2 regions of the Streptomyces sp. NPDC038213 genome follow, and region 2 is predicted to be linked to the other one. Evidence: predicted binding sites of a transcription regulator. Region 2 holds the regulator's gene; the other holds the start of a gene.
What was found. Region 2 encodes HrcA, which represses chaperone genes, less so after heat shock. Its sites were predicted from a motif close to TTNGCACTCNGNNNNNCNGAGTGCNAA; they were not measured.

Region 1 (3,406 bases), on a different contig from region 2:
CGGCGGCGACCTCGTCGGCATCGAGGGCAACTACGACGACGTGAACCGCTTCTGCTCCGAGCTCATCGGCGACCCGCTGGGCGAGGGCTGGGGCTTCGTCAACGTCAACCTGCGCCCGTACTACGGCGAGGGCTCCAAGACCCTCGCGTACGAGATCTGCGAGCAGCTCGGCTGGCAGCTGCCCGACCAGATCGTCATCCCGATCGCCTCCGGCTCCCAGCTCACCAAGATCGACAAGGGTCTCCAGGAGCTGGTCAAGCTGGGCCTGGTCGAGGACAAGCCGTACAAGATCTTCGGCGCCCAGGCCGAGGGCTGCTCCCCGGTGTCCACCGCCTTCAAGGCCGGCCACGACGTGGTCCGCCCGCAGAAGCCGAACACCATCGCCAAGTCCCTGGCGATCGGCAACCCGGCCGACGGCCCGTACGTCCTCGACATCGCCCGGCGCACCGGCGGATTCGTGGAGGACGTCAACGACGAGCAGGTCGTTGACGCCATCAAGCTGCTCGCGCAGACCGAGGGCATCTTCGCCGAGACCGCGGGCGGCGTGACCGTCGGCGTCACGAAGAAGCTCATCGAGGACGGTGTCCTCGACCCCGCCCTCACCACCGTCGTCCTCAACACCGGAGACGGCCTCAAGACCCTCGACGCGGTCGCCGGGGACACCGGCCAGACCGCCGTCATCCGCCCCAGCCTGGACGCGTTCCGCGCCGCCGGCCTGGCCTGACCATCCCCCCTGCACCAACGGAAGGCAGTAGAGCCATGAGCGTCAACGTCCGCATCCCCACGATCCTGCGCACCTACACGGGCGGGCGGGCCGAGGTCCCCGCCGAGGGCGCCACCCTCGCCGAGGTCATCGCCTCCCTGGAGGCCAGCCACCCCGGCATCGCCGCGCGCGTGCTCGACGACCAGGGCGCGCTGCGCCGGTTCGTGAACGTGTACGTGAACGACGACGACGTGCGCTTCGAGGGCGGCCTGGAGACGGCGACGCCCGACGGCGCCGGCGTTTCGATCATCCCGGCGGTCGCGGGCGGCTGCTGAGCCCCTCCCGTACCTTCCGCTTGTTCTCCCGGATTGCCCTCTCCGCAAAAGCGGAGGGGGCAATTCTGCTTGGTTGGGCGCGGTAGGGTTGGGGTAGTGCCCGCTTTTGTTGCTGCCGGGCGCATATGCGCTGGCCATGTGAGCGTCGACATCGGGCCAAAGTCCTTGCCCCGTATGGGGGTTGAGGCCGGTTTTGTCCCGCCCGAGTTGCCCGGGAATCTGTGTCGAAATCGCCGGAAGTCGCGCTTTCTCCCTGTCCTGAATTCTCGTCGGACTGACCTGTTGCAGACAGCGTCGGTCCGGATACATTCAGCCGCGGTCGACGCGTTCCGACGCAATTTCTGACCCGGGACCGCGAAGTGCGGTCCTGCGCAGTGTGGTCCTGCGCAAGGGCCAGTAACAGGGGAGTTAGGCATGGCTCAGGGCACCGTCAAGTGGTTCAACGCGGAGAAGGGCTACGGCTTCATCGCGGTCGACGGTGGTGCGGACGTGTTCGTCCACTACAGCGCGATCCAGATGGACGGCTACCGCACCCTTGAAGAAGGTCAGCGAGTCGAGTTCGAGATCTCGCAGGGCCAGAAGGGTCCGCAGGCGGACATGGTCAAGCTGTCCGCCAACTGAGCGCGACGCGATCGGCCACGACGCACTTCACGCGCGCAGGGCCCGTACCCGACAAGGGTGCGGGCCCTTCGTGCGTCCTGGCCAGGCCTTCCTTCCGGGTCATGGGAAGGCGCTTGCACTCGAGGGGGTCGAGTGCTAATCATTGGCGTTAGCACTCTCCTGGTGAGAGTGACAAAAACGAGGACCGGGTCGGTGAGGTCCGCGGGGTCGGCGGGAAGGAAACCGCCGCTCACGCAGGCCGTCCGTCGCGGGCGCCAGGCGCGGTCCGGAGCAATCCACCCCAGTCCGGGAGGACCACTTCACATGGCCAAGATCATCGCGTTCGACGAGGAGGCCCGGCGCGGTCTCGAGCGCGGCATGAACCAGCTCGCCGACGCCGTCAAGGTCACCCTCGGCCCCAAGGGCCGCAACGTCGTCCTCGAGAAGAAGTGGGGCGCCCCCACGATCACCAACGATGGTGTCTCCATCGCCAAGGAGATCGAGCTGGAGGACCCGTACGAGAAGATCGGCGCCGAGCTGGTCAAGGAAGTCGCCAAGAAGACGGACGACGTCGCCGGCGACGGCACGACCACCGCCACCGTCCTGGCCCAGGCGCTCGTCCGCGAGGGCCTGCGCAACGTGGCCGCCGGTGCCAACCCGATGGCTCTGAAGCGCGGCATCGAGAAGGCCGTCGAGGCCGTCTCCGGCGCCCTGCTGGAGCAGGCGAAGGATGTCGAGACCAAGGAGCAGATCGCTTCCACGGCCTCCATCTCCGCCGCCGACACCCAGATCGGCGAGCTCATCGCCGAGGCGATGGACAAGGTCGGCAAGGAAGGCGTCATCACCGTCGAGGAGTCGAACACCTTCGGTCTGGAGCTCGAGCTCACCGAGGGCATGCGCTTCGACAAGGGCTACATCTCGGCGTACTTCGCGACCGACATGGAGCGCATGGAGTCCGCGCTCGAGGACCCGTACATCCTCATCGTGAACTCCAAGGTCAGCAACGTGAAGGACCTCCTTCCGCTGCTGGAGAAGGTCATGCAGTCCGGCAAGCCGCTGCTGATCATCGCCGAGGACGTCGAGGGCGAGGCCCTGTCGACCCTGGTCGTCAACAAGATCCGCGGCACCTTCAAGTCCGTCGCCGTCAAGGCCCCGGGCTTCGGCGACCGCCGCAAGGCCATGCTCGGCGACATCGCCATCCTCACCGGCGGCACGGTCATCTCCGAGGAGGTCGGCCTCAAGCTGGAGAACGCGGGCCTCGACCTGCTCGGCCGCGCCCGCAAGGTCGTCATCACCAAGGACGAGACCACCATCGTCGACGGTGCCGGCGAGAGCGAGCAGGTTGCCGGTCGCGTCAACCAGATCCGCGCCGAGATCGAGAACTCCGACTCGGACTACGACCGCGAGAAGCTGCAGGAGCGCCTGGCGAAGCTCGCCGGCGGTGTTGCGGTCATCAAGGCCGGTGCCGCGACCGAGGTCGAGCTCAAGGAGCGCAAGCACCGCATCGAGGACGCCGTCCGCAACGCGAAGGCGGCCGTCGAGGAGGGCATCGTCGCCGGTGGCGGCGTGGCCCTGCTCCAGGCCTCCTCGGTCTTCGAGAAGCTCGAGGGCGACCTCACGGGCGACGAGGCCACGGGTGCCGCGATCGTGAAGCTGGCCCTCGAGGCCCCGCTGAAGCAGATCGCCGTCAACGCCGGCCTCGAGGGCGGCGTCGTGGCGGAGAAGGTCCGCAACCTGCCCGTCGGCCACGGCCTGAACGCCGCGACCA
Region 2 (3,406 bases):
CCCCGGCAGGGCCCCCGCCGGGGATCACCAGCAGCCGTCAGCGGCCGTTGAAGGCGTCCTTCAGCCGGGAGAACAGCCCCTGCTGACCGGGCTGGAACTGGCCCGTGGGGCGCTCCTCGCCGCGCAGCTTGGCCAGCTGGCGGAGCAGGGCCTCCTGCTCCGGGTCCAGCTTGGCCGGGGTCTGGACCTCGACGTGGACGATCAGGTCGCCGCGGCCGCCGCCGCGCAGGTGCGTGACGCCGCGCCCGTGCAGCGGGATCGACTGGCCGGACTGGGTGCCGGGCCGGATGTCGACCTCCTCCATCCCGTCCAGGGTCTCCAGCGGGCACTTCGTGCCCAGCGCGGCCGCGGTCATCGGGATGGTCACCGTGCAGTGCAGGTCGTCGCCGCGCCGCTGGAAGACCGAGTGGGGCAGCTCGTGGATCTCCACGTACAGGTCGCCGGCGGGGCCGCCGCCGGGGCCGACCTCGCCCTCGCCCGCGAGCTGGATCCGCGTGCCGTTCTCCACACCCGCGGGGATCTTGACCGTGAGGGTGCGCCGGGAGCGGACCCGGCCGTCGCCCGCGCACTCGGGGCACGGGGTCGGGACCACGGTGCCGAAGCCCTGGCACTGGGGGCAGGGGCGGGAGGTCATGACCTGGCCCAGGAAGGACCGCGTGACCTGCGAGACCTCGCCGCGGCCGCGGCACATGTCACAGGTCTGCGCGGAGGTGCCGGGGGCGGCGCCCTCGCCGGAACAGGTCGTGCACACGACCGCCGTGTCGACCTGGATCTCCTTCGTGGTGCCGAAGGCGGCCTCGTCGAGCTCCAGGTCGAGCCGGATCATGGCGTCCTGGCCCCGGCGGGTGCGCGAGCGCGGGCCGCGCTGGGAGGCCTGTCCGAAGAAGGCGTCCATGATGTCCGAGAAGTTGCCGAAGCCGCCGGCCCCGAAGCCGCCCGCGCCGCCACCGCCGCCGGAGGCCGAGAGCGGGTCGCCGCCGAGGTCGTAGACCTGCTTCTTCTGCGGGTCCGACAGCACCTCGTACGCGGCGTTGATCTCCTTGAAGCGCTCCTGCGTCTTGGGATCGGGGTTCACGTCCGGGTGCAGCTCGCGCGCGAGCTTCCGGAAGGCCTTCTTGATCTCGTCCTGCGATGCGTCGCGGCGCACGCCGAGTACGGCGTAGTAGTCCGTGGCCACTTACGACTCCGCCAGGATCTGTCCGACGTAACGTGCCACTGCGCGTACCGCTCCCATCGTTCCGGGGTAGTCCATGCGGGTCGGTCCGACCACGCCGAGTTTGGCGACTGCCTCGCCGCCCGAACCGTAGCCGACCGAGACGACGGACGTGGAGTTCAGTCCCTCGTAGGCGTTCTCGTGGCCGATGCGTACGGTCATCCCCGACTCGTTCGCCTCGCCCAGGAGCCGGAGGAGCACGACCTGCTCCTCCAGGGCCTCCAGGACGGGGCGGATGGTCAGGGGGAAATCGTGTCCGAAGCGGGTGAGATTGGCGGTTCCGCCGATCATCAGCCGCTCCTCCTTCTCCTCGACCAGGGTCTCCAGCAGGGTCGCGAGCACGGACTGGACCGTTGCCCGGTCCTCCAGCTCGAACGACTCCGCGAGGTCCTGGACGAGCTGCGGCACGTCCGCGAAGCGGCGGCCGACCACCCGGCTGTTGAGCCGCGCCCGCAGATCGGCGAGGGAGGCCTCGCCGAAGGGGGCGGCGGCGTCGACCATCCGCTGCTCGACCCGGCCCGTGTCCGTGATCAGGACGAGCATCAGGCGGGCGGGCGAGAGGGCGAGGAGCTCCACGTGCCGGACGGTGGAGCGGGTCAGGGAGGGGTACTGCACCACCGCGACCTGCCGGGTGAGCTGTGCGAGCAGCCGCACCGTGCGGCCGACCACGTCGTCGAGGTCGACGGCGCCGTCCAGGAAGTTCTGGATGGCCCGGCGCTCGGGCGTGGACAGCGGTTTGACCCCCGCGAGCTTGTCGACGAAGAGCCGGTAGCCCTTGTCGGTGGGGATGCGGCCGGCGCTGGTGTGGGGCTGGGCGATGTAGCCCTCGTCCTCCAGCACGGCCATGTCGTTGCGCACGGTGGCGGGCGAGACGCCGAGGCGGTGCCGCTCCGTGAGCGCCTTGGAGCCGACCGGCTCCTCCGTCCCGACGTAGTCCTGGACGATGGCGCGCAGCACCTCGAGTCTGCGTTCGCTGAGCATCGTGCGCACCTCCACCTGATGAACGTCGTCCGTTTGGCACTCGGGGGTTCGGAGTGCCAGAGATCCCCCGGTCAGTGTACGGCGGGGAGGTGCACCCCTAGCAAGGGCGGCCCGTCAGGGTAGCGTCGCGGCATGGACGTCCGTTGGGAAGAGGCAGGCTGGGAAGGGCTGACCGGGCGCGCCGGCCGGCTGAGGCTCCCGGTGTGGGACTGCACCGCGGGACTGGTGGTGGGAGACGATGCGGCGCTGCTGATCGACCCCGGTTCGTGCGTGCGCGAGGGCTCCGCGGTGCGGGCCCAGGCGGAGCGGCTGGCGGGCCGGCGCGTGACCCATATCGCATTCACACACGGACATTTCGACCACGTCCTGGGGGCCGCGGCCTTCTCGGGGGCCGAGGTGTACGGGGCGGTGGGCCTGGACGCGGTCCTGCTCGCCGGCCGCGACCTGCTGCGGGAGTCCGCGGTCCGGCACGGGCTGGACCCGCAGGAGGCGGCGGACTCCACGGACCTGCTGATCGCGCCGCGGCACCTGGTCTCCGGGGAGTGGACCCTGGAACTGGGCGGGGTGCAGGTGCTGCTGGCGAACGTCGGCCCGGGCCACACCCGGCACGATCTGGCCGTGTTCGTGCCCGGCGAGCGGGAGACGGTGTTCTGCGGGGATCTCGTGGAGGAGTCCGGCGAACCCCAGGCGGGGGACGACTCGGTCCGCAGGCAGTGGCCGGCCGCCCTCGACCGGCTGCTGTCCCTGGGCGGGGAGGACGCGCTGTACGTACCCGGCCACGGGGCGGTCGTGGACGCGGACTTCGTCCGTGCGCAACGCGCCACACTCGCCGCGCGCTTCGGCGTGTCGCCCTCCTGAACCGGCCGCCCTGCCTACTGTCGTCCGAATGCGCGAGTACTCCCCCGACCTGACCCCGCCCTGGAAGCGCGGCGCGACCCGCCCGGTGCCGGAGGTGGCCGCGGACCCCGGCCTGGTGGTCGAGGTGGCCGGTACGGACTTCTGCGGGGCGGTGACCGGCTGCGAGGGCGGCGTGGTCACTTTGGAAGACCGCTTCGGCAAGCGCCGGGCCTTCCCCCTCTCGCCTCGGGGCTTCCTGCTGGAAGGGGCCGTGGTCACCCTGGTCCGGCCCTCCCGCGCCCCGGCGGCGCCGCAGCGCACCGCGTCCGGCTCGGTGGCGGTGCCGGGCGCCCGCGCCCGGGTGGCCCGGGCCGG

Region 1: a site for HrcA is predicted at 1,808-1,834, ahead of groL (chaperonin GroEL). Genes of this name have one in related genera too.

The regions. Positions count from the first base shown of each region.
Region 1 is NZ_JBVJYM010000003.1:25,252-28,657, forward strand. Features, by position in the region: gene thrC (threonine synthase) at 1-724, shown strand, start outside; gene ACZ7JZ_RS05455 (MoaD/ThiS family protein) at 760-1,038, shown strand; gene ACZ7JZ_RS05460 (cold-shock protein) at 1,453-1,659, shown strand; gene groL (chaperonin GroEL) at 1,963-3,406, shown strand, end outside.
Region 2 is NZ_JBVJYM010000002.1:108,952-112,357, reverse strand. Features, by position in the region: gene dnaJ (molecular chaperone DnaJ) at 38-1,177, opposite strand; gene hrcA (heat-inducible transcriptional repressor HrcA) at 1,178-2,194, opposite strand; gene ACZ7JZ_RS03205 (MBL fold metallo-hydrolase) at 2,327-3,052, shown strand; gene ACZ7JZ_RS03200 (DUF3097 domain-containing protein) at 3,081-3,406, shown strand, end outside.